DNA from 2 places in the Streptomyces sp. DSM 120436 genome. Region 2 is predicted to be linked to the other one. Evidence: predicted binding sites of a transcription regulator. Region 2 holds the regulator's gene; the other holds the start of a gene.
What was found. Region 2 encodes HrcA, which represses chaperone genes, less so after heat shock. Its sites were predicted from a motif close to TTNGCACTCNGNNNNNCNGAGTGCNAA; they were not measured.

Region 1 (7,441 bases), 890 kb from region 2:
AAGGTGCCAAATCCGTCTCACGGCGAGATGCGTCGTGAGGAAGATGAGGAGAAAGGGCCTCGCCTCCATGGCTGTGCAGACTGTTGCAAACACCACCGACTCCGCGGACTCCGTCGACCTGGGTCCCGCCGCCGCGCTGTCCTGCCGCGAGTGCGGCCACCGCGTGCCCCTCGGCCCGGTCTTCGCCTGCGAGGAGTGCTTCGGCCCGCTGGAGATCGCCTACGACTTCTCCGGGTACGACACCGAGGAGCTCCGCAAGCGCATCGAGGCGGGCCCCGCGAACATCTGGCGCTACGCCCCGCTGCTGCCCGTCCCCGCGGACGTGGCGGACAAGCCCAACCTGAACCCGGGCTGGACCAAGCTCGTCCGGGCCGACAACCTCGCCCGCGAGCTGGGCGTCACCGGCGGCCTCCACGTCAAGGACGACTCCGGCAACCCCACGCACTCCTTCAAGGACCGGGTCGTCGCCCAGGCCCTGGAGGCCGCGCGCGCCTTCGGCTTCACCACGCTGTCCTGCTCCTCCACCGGCAACCTGGCCGGCGCGGTCGGCGCCGCCGCCGCCCGGGCCGGCTTCCGCTCCTGCGTGTTCATCCCGCACGACCTGGAGCAGGGCAAGGTCGTCATGGCCGCCGTCTACGGCGGCGAGCTCGTCGGCATCGAGGGCAACTACGACGACGTGAACCGTTTCTGTTCCGAGCTGATCGGCGACCCGGCCGGCGAGGGCTGGGGCTTCGTCAACGTCAACCTGCGGCCGTACTACGCGGAGGGTTCCAAGACCCTCGCGTACGAGGTCTGCGAGCAGCTCGGCTGGCGGCTCCCGGACCAGATCGTGGTCCCGATCGCCTCCGGCTCGCAGCTCACGAAGATCGACAAGGGGCTGCAGGAGCTGATCAGGCTGGGACTGGTCGAGGACCGGCCGTACAAGATCTTCGGCGCGCAGGCCGCGGGCTGCTCGCCGGTGTCCACCGCGTTCAAGGCCGGCCACGACGTGGTCCGCCCGCAGAAGCCGGACACCATCGCCAAGTCGCTGGCCATCGGCAACCCGGCGGACGGCCCCTACGTGCTCGACATCGCCCGGCGCACCGGCGGCGCGGTGGAGGACGTCACCGACGAGCAGGTCGTCGACGCGATCAAGCTGCTGGCGCGCACCGAGGGGATCTTCGCGGAGACCGCGGGCGGCGTCACGGTCGGCGTGACGAAGAAGCTGATCGAGGACGGGGTGCTCGATCCGTCCCTCACGACGGTCGTGCTGAACACCGGGGACGGTCTGAAGACGCTGGACGCGGTGGCCGGGACCGGGCTGACCGCGACGATCCGTCCCAGCCTGGAGTCGTTCCGTGCGGCCGGGCTCGTCTGAGGCTTCACCTTTCACCGCGGGCGGCGGGGGCTGTGCGCGCCCGCGCGGCGGCAGCCGCACATCGAACACAGCCCCGCGCCCCTGGGTGTGTCACCTGACCGGAGGTTCAAAGTGAGCGTTACCGTCCGTATCCCTACCATTCTGCGCACCTACACCGGCGGCAAGGCCGAGGTCGCCGCCGAGGGGGCCACCCTGGGCGAGGTCATCCAGGACCTGGAGAAGAACCACACCGGCATCGCCGCCCGCGTCCTGGACGACCAGGGCAAGCTGCGCCGGTTCGTCAACGTCTACGTCAACGACGACGACGTGCGCTTCGAGCAGGGGCTGGAGACGGCCACCCCGGACGGCGCCGGCGTCTCGATCATCCCGGCGGTCGCCGGGGGCTGATCATTACCTTCGGTAATGACGGTGACCGAGCGTTTACGGCATTGCCCCCTCCGTGAGAGATGCGGAGGGGCAATTCCATGAGGTTGAGCGCGGTAGAGTTGGGGAACACGCTCCCGATCCGGTGATCGAGAAGCCTGAATTCCTGCCGCGGACCCGACTGGATGTAGCCAAAGTGCGGGCTCCTTTCGCGGCTTTTGTCTCCTTTGCCCGGCCCGACTTGCCCTGAGTTCTGACGAATTCTGGCCACATTCCGGACCGGTGGCGTCCAGATTTCTCGTCCGATTGACCTGTTGCAGACGGCAGTTGGACAGATACATTCAGCCGCGGTCGACGCGTTCCGGCGCACGCCCCCAACCGTTGGGGGGTGAGGTCTGACCCGGGTCCGCGAAGTGTGGATCTGTGCAAGGGCCAGTAATAGGGGAGTTAGGCATGGCTCAGGGCACCGTCAAGTGGTTCAACGCGGAGAAGGGGTACGGCTTCATCGCGGTCGACGGTGGTGCGGATGTTTTCGTCCACTACAGCGCCATCCAGATGGACGGCTACCGCACCCTTGAAGAGGGCCAGCGGGTCGAATTCGAGATCTCGCAGGGTCAGAAGGGCCCGCAGGCCGACATGGTTCGCGTCACTGCCTGAACGCGCTACCAGCCGCACGCGACATCTTCTGCCGGCGACAGGGCCCGCACCTTCCGGGGTGCGGGCCCTTCGTCGTGCCCGGAACCGGCGGGGGGCGGTGGGGCGGGCCGGTGGGGCGCGCGAGGTACCGGGGAGTGCCGTAGGAGCGCCATGGGCGCACGCGCCGCGTGCGCCGTGTTCGCCGGGAGCTGAGCGCGGGCGCGAGCCCGTGGCGCGCCTGGCCCGTCCGGCCCTCCACGATCTTTCTCGTGCGGTGCCGCTTCGCGAGCGCGCCGTGCTCCCTCCCGTCACCCGGCCACCACCCCTCGACGAGCACTCGCTTCGCGAGCGCGCCGTGCTCCCTCCCGTCACCCGGCCACCACCCCTCGACGAGCACTCGCTTCGCGAGCGCGCCGTGCTCCCTCCCGTCACCCGGCCACCACCCCTCGACGAGCACTCGCTTCGCGAGCGCGCCGTGCGCCCTCCCGTCACCCGGCCACCACCCCTCGACGAGCACTCGCTTCGCGAGCGCGCCTTGCACTCTCGGGGGTCGAGTGCTAATCATTGCGTTAGCACTCTGAAGGTGAGAGTGACAACGAAGGACCGGGTCGGTGAGGCCCGCCAGGTCACGTGGGGCAAGGAACCACACGGCCGGCGAGCCGTCCGTCGCGGGCGCGGGCGCGGTCCGAAGGAATCACCCCCAGTCCTGGAGGGACCACTTCACATGGCCAAGATCATCGCGTTCGACGAGGAGGCGCGGCGCGGCCTCGAGCGCGGCATGAACCAGCTCGCGGACGCCGTGAAGGTGACGCTCGGCCCCAAGGGCCGCAACGTCGTCCTCGAGAAGAAGTGGGGCGCCCCCACGATCACCAACGATGGTGTCTCCATCGCCAAGGAGATCGAGCTCGAGGACCCGTACGAGAAGATCGGCGCCGAGCTGGTCAAGGAAGTCGCCAAGAAGACGGACGACGTCGCCGGTGACGGTACGACCACCGCGACCGTTCTCGCCCAGGCCCTGGTCAAGGAGGGCCTGCGCAACGTCGCCGCCGGCGCCAACCCGATGGCCCTGAAGCGCGGTATCGAGAAGGCCGTCGAGTCGGTCTCCGCCGCCCTGCTGGAGCAGGCGAAGGACGTCGAGACCAAGGAGCAGATCGCTTCCACGGCCTCCATCTCCGCCGCCGACACCCAGATCGGCGAGCTCATCGCCGAGGCCATGGACAAGGTCGGCAAGGAAGGCGTCATCACCGTCGAGGAGTCCCAGACCTTCGGTCTGGAGCTGGAGCTCACCGAGGGTATGCGCTTCGACAAGGGCTACATCTCGGCGTACTTCGCCACCGACATGGAGCGTATGGAGGCCGTCCTCGACGACCCGTACATCCTGATCGCCAACTCCAAGATCTCCAACGTCAAGGACCTGCTCCCGCTCCTGGAGAAGGTCATGCAGTCGGGCAAGCCGCTGCTGATCATCGCCGAGGACGTCGAGGGCGAGGCCCTGTCCACGCTGGTGGTCAACAAGATCCGCGGCACCTTCAAGTCCGTCGCCGTCAAGGCCCCGGGCTTCGGCGACCGCCGCAAGGCCATGCTCGGCGACATCGCCATCCTCACGGGCGGCGAGGTCATCTCCGAGGAGGTCGGCCTCAAGCTGGAGAACGCCACCCTCGACCTGCTGGGCAAGGCCCGCAAGGTGGTCATCACCAAGGACGAGACCACCATCGTCGACGGCGCCGGCTCCGCCGACCAGGTCCAGGGCCGCGTGAACCAGATCCGCGCCGAGATCGAGAACAGCGACTCGGACTACGACCGCGAGAAGCTGCAGGAGCGCCTGGCGAAGCTCGCCGGCGGTGTGGCCGTCATCAAGGCCGGCGCCGCCACCGAGGTGGAGCTCAAGGAGCGCAAGCACCGCATCGAGGACGCCGTGCGCAACGCCAAGGCGGCCGTCGAGGAGGGCATCGTCGCCGGTGGTGGCGTGGCCCTGCTGCAGGCCTCCCAGGTGTTCGAGAAGCTGGAGCTCGAGGGTGACGAGGCGACCGGCGCCAACGCCGTGCGCATCGCCCTGGAGGCCCCGCTGAAGCAGATCGCCGTCAACGCCGGCCTCGAGGGCGGCGTCGTGGTGGAGAAGGTGCGCAACCTGACCCCGGGCCACGGTCTGAACGCCGCGACCGGCGAGTACGTCGACCTGGTCAAGGAAGGCATCATCGACCCGGCCAAGGTGACGCGCTCCGCGCTGCAGAACGCCGCGTCGATCGCCGCGCTGTTCCTCACCACCGAGGCCGTCATCGCCGACAAGCCGGAGAAGGCCGCGGCCCCGGCCGGCGGCGGCATGCCGGGCGGTGACATGGACTTCTGAGCCTGATCCGTCAGGTTCGGACCCGTCCGACGGTCCGGAGGGCGGCACTCCCCGCACGGGGGGTGCCGCCCTCCGGCGTGTCCGGGGGTCTCGCCCGGGGGGCGTCGCGGGTGACGGGTGTCACAACGGTGGCGGGGGAGGGGCGGGAATGCCCGCCGCCTCGCGCCGGTTCGACGAGGGGAACGTTACATGCACGTACACATACCGTTCAGTATGCGCGAGGAGTCCCTCTCATGACCGTCACCGCCTCCGAGGCCACCGGACGTGCCGCCGAGGTCCTGGCCCGGCCTGTCGCCCTCAACGGGCTGACCGTGCCCAACCGCATCGTCATGGCGCCCATGACCCGCCAGTTCTCGCCGGGCGGGGTGCCGGGGGAGGACGTCGCGTCGTACTACGCCCGGCGGGCCGCCGCCGGGGTCGGGCTGATCGTCACCGAGGGCACGTACGTCGACCACCCGTCCGCCGGCGTCAGCGACCGCATCCCCCGGTTCCACGGGGAGGAGCAGCTCGCCGGCTGGGCGAAGGTCGCGGAGGCCGTGCACGCCGCGGGGGGCCGCATCATGCCCCAGCTGTGGCACGTCGGCATGGTCCGCGAGCAGGGGCAGCCGCCCTTCCCGCAGGCGCCGGCGGTCGGTCCGTCGGGGCTGCGCCTGGACGGCGCCGAGGGCGGCCGGGCCATGACCCAGGCCGACATCGACGCCGTCGTGGCCGCGTTCGCCGAGGCGGCGGCCGCGGCGGAGCGCATCGGCTTCGACGGCGTGGAGCTGCACGGCGCCCACGGCTACCTCATCGACCAGTTCCTGTGGGCGGGCACCAACCGCCGCACCGACGCCTACGGCGGCGACCCGGTGGCCCGCACCCGGTTCGCCGTGGAGATCGTGCGGGCCGTGCGCGCGGCCGTGTCGCCCGGCTTCCCGGTGGTCTTCCGCTTCTCGCAGTGGAAGGCCGACCACTACGGCGCCCGGCTCGCCGAGACCCCGCAGGAGCTGGAGGCGATCCTCACCCCGCTCGCCACGGCCGGCGTCGACGCCTTCCACGCGTCCACGCGCCGCTACTGGCTCCCCGAGTTCGACGGCTCCGACCTCAACCTGGCCGGCTGGGCCCGCAAGCTGACCGGCAGGCCGGCCATCACGGTCGGCTCGGTCGGCCTGGACGGCGAGTTCGGCCGCGCCTTCCTGGGCGAGGGCGCCGCAACGCGCGGCATCGACGACCTCCTCGACCGCTTCGAGCGCGACGAGTTCGACCTGGTCGCGGTGGGACGCGCGGTCCTCCAGGACCCGGAGTGGGCGGCCAAGGTCCTGGCCGGCCGCTTCGACGAACTGACGTCGTACGACGCGTCCTCGCTGACGTCGCTGAGCTGAGTCCGGGCCCGCCCGGTCCGGGCGGCCGAGGCGCGGCGCCCCTCCCGCCAGGGGCGCCGCGCCTTTTCACGCGCGGCCTCGGTGGCCGTGCCGGCCGTGGGCGGGCCGGAGCGGCGCGACCCCGTTCCGGGCGGCGAGGGGGCGGGGAGCCGTGAGGTCCGTGCGCCTCAGGCGTTGCCCATCGGCTCGATGTCCATCCGTACCGGGGTGCCCCATATCCGCAGGACCTCGTAGTCGGTGAACTCGTGGACGACGCGGTAGGCCGTCGCCGGGCGGGGGCCGCGGAGCTGGGCCTTGACGAAGAGTTCCGCCTCGCGGCGGTCGCGGCGCGGGGTGCCGCACAGCTGCCAGGCCTGGCCGTTCCACAGCTCCGGCAGCCAGCGCTGCTGCGGCTGCGGGCGGTCGCCGCGCACCCCGTACCGGGAGGGCGCGGGGCCGGCGGGGCGGGCCTGCGGGGCCGGGCCGTTGAACTCGGCGCGGCGGGCGGCGCGGCGCCGGGTCTCGCAGAGCAGGCACAGGTCCGGGGCGCTCTCGTCGACCGGTCCCGTGGGGTGCTCGGCGCAGCGGGTGCTGGGCGGGGCGGTGGTGACGCTGTCCTCCAGCAGGTCCAGGGCCCGCCGCAGGTCGGCCCGCACCTCGTGCAGCCGGGCGTCCGGGGTGTCGGCGGAGAGCGCCTCGCCGTGCTCACCGAGCACACGCAGGGCCCGGCCGAGGGCGGTGAGCTGTGCGTGGTTCATGGTGGATTCTCCGGGTGGGGGACCGCTCCAGTATCCCAGCGCCGGACGGTCAGCTCCCCGCGGCCGCCAGCGCCGCCCGCAGATGCCCGTCGGCCTCGTCCAGCAGCCGGGCGGCCGTCGGCCCGTCCACCCCGGCCAGCAGCACCAGGATGGCGTTCTTGACCTCGCCGTCCGTGGCGGCGAGGGCACGCTCCACGGCCTCGTCGCCGGCGCCCGTCGCCTGGGCGACGATCCGCCGGGAGCGGGCGCGCAGCTTCTCGTTGGAGGCGCGCACGTCGACCATCAGGTTCCCGTACGTCTTGCCCAGCCGGATCATCGTGATCGTCGACAGCATGTTCAGCACGAGCTTCTGCGCCGTGCCGGCCTTGAGGCGGGTGGAGCCGGTGAGGAACTCCGGGCCCACGACCACCTCGATGCCGTGCTCGGCCGCCGCCGCGAGCGCGCTGCCCCGGTTGCACGACAGCCCCACCGTGAGCGCCCCGCGCCCGCGGGCGTACGCGACCGCGCCGACCGCGTAGGGGGTGCGGCCGGAGGCGGAGACGCCGACCACCGTGTCGTCGGGGGTGATGCCGAGCGCGGCGAGGTCGGACTCGGCCAGTTCGGGGGAGTCCTCGGCGCCCTCGACCGGGTTGACCATGGC
Region 2 (7,441 bases):
TGCCCTGCCCGTGGCCGCGGCTCGCGGAGACCGGCTCGCCCCTGGAGACCGGCTCGCCCCTGGGGACCGATTCGCCCCTGGGGACCGATTCGCCCACGGGGACCGACGGCACCGGGACCGCGCTCGCGTACCGGCTCGTCGCCGGGGGCCGCCCGCTCGGCACGCTGGTGATCGGACGCGGCGGCATCGACCGCTTCCCCGACGAGATCACCGGCCTCGTGGAGGACCTGGGCCGGCGGGTCGCGCTCGCCATCGGAGCCGCCCGGCAGTACGCCCGCCAGGCCACCATCAGCGCCGTGCTGCAGCGCGGCCTGCTGCCCGGCGCCGTCGCCGAGATCCCCGGCGTGCGCAGCGCCCTCGTCCACGAACCGTGCGACAAGGGCGGCCCCAGCGGTGACTTCTACGACCTCTTCCCGGCCGGCCGCGGACGCTGGTGCTTCGCCGTCGGCGACGTGCAGGGCAAGGGTCCCGAGGCGGCCGTCGTCATCGGTCTCGTCCGGCCCTGGCTGCGGCTGCTCGCCCGCGAGGGCTACCACGTCGCCGACGTCCTCGACCGGCTCAACCAGCTCCTCCTCGACGACGCCACCGAGGCCGCCGACGCCGCCGCCCGCGCCCTGGTGGCCGCGGGAGCCCGCCCGACCACGCCCGGCGACGGCCCCCAGACCCGCTTCCTGTCCCTCCTCTACGGCGAGCTCATGCCCTTCCCCGGCGGCGTGCGCTGCACCCTCGCCTCCGCCGGCCACCCCCTGCCCCTCCTGCTCGACCCCGAGGGCGCCGTCCGTCCCGTCGCCCAGCCGCAGACGCTGCTCGGGGTCGTCGAGGACACCGCGTACACCAGCGAGACGTTCGAGATGTACTCGGGCGACACCCTGCTCTGCGTCACCGACGGAGTCACCGAGCGGCGCTCCGGGTCGCGGCAGTTCGACGACGGCGACGGGCTGGCCACGGCGCTGGCGGGCTGCGCCGGGCTGGAGGCCACAGCGGTGGCGGAACGGATCACCCGGCTCGTGCACGACTTCGGGGCCCGGCCCCCGGCGGACGACCTCGCCCTGCTGGTGCTCCAGGCGGAATGAGGGCACGGGAGGGGACCGGGCGGGGTGCGGGACAATGGGGCACATGCCTTCCGCACTCCCCGACGGCGAGCCCGTCCCCGCCGACGGCGCGCTGCCCGCGTCCGCGCTCGCCGGGGCGGCCGACCGCCCCCTCGGGTTCTACCTGCACGTCCCCTACTGCGCGACCCGCTGCGGCTACTGCGACTTCAACACCTACACCGCGACCGAGCTGCGCGGCACCGGCGGCGTGCTGGCCTCCCGCGACAACTACGCCGAGACGCTCGTCGACGAGGTCCGGCTGGCCCGCAAGGTGCTCGGCGACGACCCGCGGCCGGTGCGCACGGTGTTCGTCGGCGGGGGCACGCCCACGCTGCTCGCCGCCGGCGACCTGGTGCGGATGCTGGCGGCCGTCCGCGAGGAGTTCGGGCTCGCGCCCGACGCCGAGGTGACCACGGAGGCGAACCCCGAGTCCGTCGACCCCGCCTACCTGGCCGAGCTGCGGGCCGGCGGCTTCAACCGGATCTCCTTCGGCATGCAGAGCGCCCGGCGGCACGTGCTGAAGGTCCTCGACCGCACGCACACCCCCGGCCGCCCCGAGGCGTGCGTCGCCGAGGCCCGCGCGGCCGGGTTCGACCACGTCAACCTCGACCTGATCTACGGCACGCCGGGGGAGTCGGACGACGACTGGCGCGCCTCGCTGGACGCGGCGGTCGGCGCCGGGCCGGACCACGTGTCCGCGTACGCGCTGATCGTCGAGGAGGGCACGCAGCTGGCGCGCCGGATCCGGCGGGGGGAGGTGCCGATGACGGACGACGACGTCCACGCGGACCGGTACCTGATCGCCGAGGAGCGGCTGTCGGAGGCGGGGTTCTCCTGGTACGAGGTGTCGAACTGGGCGACCTCGGACGCGGGGCGCTGCCTGCACAACGAGCTGTACTGGCGGGGGGCCGACTGGTGGGGGGCCGGACCCGGGGCGCACTCGCACGTGGGCGGGGTGCGCTGGTGGAACGTGAAGCATCCGGGCGCGTACGCGGCGGCGTTGGCGGAGGGGCGGTCGCCGGGGGCGGGGCGGGAGGTGCTGTCCCCGGAGGACCGGCGGGTCGAGCGGATCCTGCTGGAGCTCCGGCTGCGGGACGGGGTGCCGTTGGATCTCCTGCGTGAGGAGGGGCGTGCGGCTGCTGAGCGCGCCCTGTCGGACGGCTTGCTCCGTCCCGAGCCCTTCGCGGAGGGCCGGGCCGCCCTCACCCTGCGGGGACGCCTCCTGGCTGACGCCGTGGTCCGGGATCTGGTCGACTGACCGGAGTTCCTTCACCCCCGCCGCCCCTCCCCGTCCCGTCCCTGGGGCTGCGCCCCAGACCCCCTTTCGGCCCTTCGGGCCTCGTCCTCAAACGCCGGAGGGGCTGCTGACAGCCCCTCCGGCGTTTCGGGGGCGAGAGAAAGACGGTCAGGACGACGGCGCCGTGACGAAGTCGATGAGCTCCTCGACCCGCCCCAGGAGCTGAGGCTCCAGGTCCTTGTACGACCGCACCGAGCCGAGGATCCGCTGCCACGCCTCCCCGGTGTTCGCCACCCGCCAGCCCAGGGCCCGGCACACCCCGGTCTTCCAGTCCTGTCCCCGCGGCACCCGGGGCCACGCCTCGATCCCGACCGACGCCGGCTTCACGGCCTCCCAGACGTCGATGTACGGGTGACCGACCACCAGCGCGTGCTCGCTCGTCACCTCCTGGGCGATCCGCCACTCCTTCGAGCCCGGGACCAGATGGTCCACCAGGACCCCCAGCCGTGCGTCCGGCCCCGGCGCGAACTCCTCGACGACCGCCGGCAGGTCGTCCACGCCCTCCAGGTACTCCACGACCACGCCCTCGACGCGCAGGTCGTCGCCCCACACCTTCTCGACCAGCTCGGCGTCGTGCCGGCCCTCCACGTAGATGCGCCCCGCGCGGGCGACCCGTGCCCGCGCGCCGGGGACGGCGACCGAGCCGGACGCCGTGCGGGCGGGCCGGGCGGGGCCCGACGGGGGACGGACCAGCGTGACCACGCGGCCCTCCAGCAGGAACCCGCGCGGCCGCAGCGGGAACACCCGGTGCTTGCCGAAGCGGTCCTCCAGGGTCACCGTGCCGGCCTCGCAGCGGATCACCGCGCCGCAGAAACCGGTGCCGGGCTCCTCCACCACGAGGCCCGGCTCGGCCGGCACCTCGGGCACGGACTGCGGCTTCTTCCACGGAGGGGTCAGATCGGCGGAGTACTGGCGCATTCCGCCGACGATACGAGGATCGCCCCGGAGACGATCAGTCCGACACGCCGAACCGGGCCGCCAGCGTGTCCCGTTGGGCCCGTACGAAGGCCGCGTCGACCACCGCTCCGTGGCCGGGGACGTACACCGCGTCCTCGCCGCCCAGCCGCAGCAGCCGGTCCAGCGCGGCCGGCCAGCGGGACGGCACGGCGTCCGGGCCCGCCTGCGGTTCGCCCGACTCCTCGACCAGGTCGCCGCAGAACACCACCCCCGGGTCGCCGGGCACCAGCACCGCCAGGTCGTACGCGGTGTGGCCCGGGCCGACGTCCGCCAGCAGCGCCTGACGGCCGCCGCCCAGGTCCAGCGTCCACGCGCCGGACACCGCGTGCCGGGGCGGGACCAGCGCGTCCGCCGCCTCGTCCGCCGCCCGCGCGTCGAGACCCCAGCGCACCGCGTCCGCGCGCAGCTCCTCGCGCCCCCGCCCGGCGAGCGCGATGTCCAGACCCACCGCGCCGTACACCTCCGCGCCCGCGAACGCCGGCGCCCCGAGGACGTGGTCGAAGTGGGGATGGGTGAGCGCGAGATGCGTCACACGGCGGCCGGTCAGCTCCCGCGCCTCGGTCCGCAACCGCGCGCCCTCGGCGAGGGAGGAGCCCGCGTCGACGGCCAGGACGCCGTCCGCGCCCGTCACGAGCCCCGCCGTGCAGTCCCACCCCGGCAGCCGGCGCCGCCCGACCCCCGGCGCCAGTCGCTCCCATCCCGCCTCTTCCCAAGTCACGGTCATGTCCGTGACGCTAGCGGGGACGGCGACGCCCGGCGGACCGGCCTTGCCGACGGCGTACCCCCCGGCCGTACACTGGGCCGGGGAAGTCTGGCACTCGCGTGCGAAGAGTGCCAGAGTCGTTACCGGGCGGAAGCCAGCTGGAGGTGTGCGCGATGCTCAGTGAACGCAGGCTCCAGGTGTTGCGCGCGATCGTCCAGGACTACGTGGGCACCGAGGAGCCCGTGGGGTCGAAGGCGCTCACCGAGCGGCACAACCTCGGCGTCTCCCCGGCCACCGTGCGCAACGACATGGCGGCCCTGGAGGAGGAGGGCTTCATCGCCCAGCCGCACACCAGTGCCGGGCGCGTCCCCACCGACAAGGGCTACCGGCTGTTCGTCGACAAGCTGGCCGGCGTCAAGCCGATGAGCCCGCCCGAGCGGCGGGCCATCCAGAACTTCCTCGAGGGCGCCGTCGACCTCGACGACGTCGTGGCCCGCACGGTGCGGCTGCTCGCGCAGCTCACCCGGCAGGTCGCCGTGGTGCAGTACCCCTCGCTGACCCGCTCGACGGTGCGACACGTGGAGCTGCTGTCCCTCGCCCCGGCGCGGCTGATGCTGGTGCTGATCACCGACACCGGCCGGGTCGAGCAGCGGATGGTCGACTGCCCGGCGCCGTTCGGCGAGGCGTCCCTGGCCGACCTGCGGGCGCGGCTCAACAGCCGGGTCGCGGGCCGCCGGTTCGCCGATGTGCCGGGTCTGGTGGAGGATCTCCCGGAGGCCTTCGAGACCGAGGACCGCGGTACGGTCTCCACGGTGCTCTCCACTCTCCTGGAGACGCTCGTCGAGGAGAACGAGGAGCGGCTGATGATCGGCGGTACCGCCAACCTCACCCGCTTCGGCCACGACTTCCCCCTCACGATCCGGCCCGTCCTGGAGGCGCTGGAGGAGCAGGTCGTGCTCCTCAAGCTGCTCGGCGAGGCGAAGGATCCGGGTGTGACCGTACGGATCGGTCACGAGAACGCCCACGAAGGACTCAACTCCACGTCCGTCGTGTCGGTCGGCTACGGTTCGGGCGGCGAGGCTGTCGCCAAGCTCGGCGTGGTCGGACCGACCCGCATGGACTACCCCGGAACGATGGGAGCGGTACGCGCAGTGGCACGGTACGTCGGACAGATCCTGGCGGAGTCATAGGTGGCCACGGACTACTACGCCGTACTCGGCGTACGCCGCGACGCGTCGCAGGAAGAGATCAAGAAGGCCTTCCGGCGGCTCGCCCGCGAGCTGCATCCGGACGTCAATCCGGATCCGAAGACCCAGGAGCGGTTCAAGGAGATCAACGCCGCCTACGAGGTGCTGTCGGACCCGCAGAAGAAGCAGGTCTACGACCTCGGCGGCGACCCGCTGTCCCAGTCCGGCGGCGCCGGCGGCGCGGGCGGCTTCGGGGCCGGGGGCTTCGGCAACTTCTCCGACATCATGGACGCGTTCTTCGGCACGGCCTCGCAGCGCGGACCGCGCTCGCGCACCCGCCGCGGCCAGGACGCCATGATCCGGATCGAGGTCGAGCTGGACGAGGCCGCGTTCGGCACGACCAAGGACATCCAGGTCGACACGGCGATCGTCTGCACCACCTGCAGCGGTGAGGGCGCGGCGCCCGGCACCAGCGCGCAGACGTGCGACATGTGCCGCGGCCGCGGTGAGGTCTCGCAGGTCACCCGGTCGTTCCTGGGCCAGGTCATGACCTCGCGCCCCTGCCCGCAGTGCCAGGGCTTCGGCACGGTCGTGCCCACGCCCTGCCCGGAGTGCGCGGGCGACGGCCGGGTGCGTTCCCGCCGCACGCTCACGGTGAAGATCCCGGCCGGCGTCGACAACGGCACCCGGATCCAGCTGGCCGGCGAGGGCGAGGTCGGGCCCGGCGGCGGCCCCGCCGGCGACCTGTACGTGGAGATCCACGAGCTGCCCCACCCGACGTTCCAGCGGCGCGGCGACGACCTGCACTGCACGGTCACCATCCCGATGACCGCGGCGGCGCTCGGCACCAAGGTGCCGCTGGAGACGCTGGACGGCATGGAGGAGGTCGACATCAGGCCCGGCACCCAGTCCGGCCAGTCGATCCCGCTGCACGGCCGGGGCGTCACCCACCTGCGCGGCGGCGGCCGGGGCGACCTCGTCGTCCACGTCGAGGTGCAGACCCCGACCAAGCTGGACCCGGAACAGGAGCGCCTGCTCCGCGAGCTGGCCAAGCTGCGCGGCGAGGAACGGCCCACGGGCCAGTTCCAGCCGGGTCAGCAGGGGCTGTTCTCGCGGTTGAAGGACGCGTTCAACGGGCGGTGACCGGTGTGCGTGCGCCGGGGTCGGGTCGTGCTGCCGGGGGTCCGGGGGTCGTTCCCCGGGGAAGCACGGTCAGCCGGGTCAGCAGGGGCTGTTCTCGCGGTTGAAGGACGCGTTCAACGGGCGGTGACCGGTGTGCGTGCGCCGGGGTCGGGTCGTGCTGCCGGGGGTCCGGGGGTCGTTCCCCGGGGAAGCACGGTCAGCCGGGTCAGCAGGGGCTGTTCTCGCGGTTGAAGGACGCGTTCAACGGGCGGTGACCGGTGTGCGTGCGCCGGGGTCGGGTCGTGCTGCCGGGGGTCCGGGGGTCGTTCCCCGGGGAAGCACGGTCAGCAGGGGCTGTTCTCGCGGTTGAAGGACGCGTTCAACGGGCGGTGACCGGTGTGCGTGCGCCGGGGGGTGTCCCCCGGGGAAGCACGGTGGGCCGGGTCAGCGGGGGCCGTTCCCCCGCCTGACGGGCGCGTCAACGGCCGCTGACCAGGCCCCTCGCGAAGGGCCGCCACCGTGTTCGGCGGCCCGGCGAAAAGTGGCTTATGCCAAGGGAAGGGCCGCTTCGGAGTTGGTCGGGGGACGTGACACCATGCGGTCATGTCCTCCGTACTGACCGATCTCTTCCCGCACCCGATCGTGCAGGCGCCCATGGCGGGCGGCGTATCGGTGCCGCAGCTCGCCGCCGCCGTGTCCGAGGCGGGCGGGCTCGGTTTCCTGGCCGCCGGGTACAAGACCGCGGACGGGATGTACCAGGAGATCAAGCAGCTGCGAGGACTCACCTCCCGCCCCTTCGGCGTCAACCTCTTCCTGCCCCAGCCCGAGACTCCCGGTGCGAGCACCGGCGCCGCCGGAGCGGCCGACGCCGCGCCCTCCAACGCCGCCGTCGGCGTCTACGCCCACCAGCTGGCCGGCGAGGCCTCCTGGTACGGGACGGAGCTGGGCGACCCCGACAGCGGCCGTGACGACGGCTACGACGCCAAGCTCGCCGTGCTGCTCGACGACCCCGTGCCGGTCGTGTCGTTCCACTTCGGCGTGCCGGCCCGCGAGGTGATCGACGCGCTGCACCGCGTCGGCACCC

Region 1: a site for HrcA is predicted at 2,891-2,917, ahead of groL (chaperonin GroEL). Genes of this name have one in related genera too.

What each region holds. Positions count from the first base shown of each region.
Region 1 is NZ_JBSKBS010000001.1:995,870-1,003,310, reverse strand. Features, by position in the region: SAM riboswitch class I at 1-50, shown strand, start outside; gene thrC (threonine synthase) at 68-1,357, shown strand; gene ACWH4W_RS04490 (ubiquitin-like small modifier protein 1) at 1,469-1,744, shown strand; gene ACWH4W_RS04485 (cold-shock protein) at 2,174-2,377, shown strand; gene groL (chaperonin GroEL) at 3,081-4,703, shown strand; gene ACWH4W_RS04475 (NADH:flavin oxidoreductase) at 4,937-6,064, shown strand; gene ACWH4W_RS04470 (hypothetical protein) at 6,232-6,801, opposite strand; gene murQ (N-acetylmuramic acid 6-phosphate etherase) at 6,851-7,441, opposite strand, start outside.
Region 2 is NZ_JBSKBS010000001.1:106,915-114,355, reverse strand. Features, by position in the region: gene ACWH4W_RS00525 (SpoIIE family protein phosphatase) at 1-1,073, shown strand, start outside; gene hemW (radical SAM family heme chaperone HemW) at 1,117-2,349, shown strand; gene ACWH4W_RS00515 (DUF3097 domain-containing protein) at 2,497-3,306, opposite strand; gene ACWH4W_RS00510 (MBL fold metallo-hydrolase) at 3,341-4,069, opposite strand; gene hrcA (heat-inducible transcriptional repressor HrcA) at 4,222-5,238, shown strand; gene dnaJ (molecular chaperone DnaJ) at 5,239-6,378, shown strand; gene ACWH4W_RS00495 (nitronate monooxygenase) at 6,961-7,441, shown strand, end outside.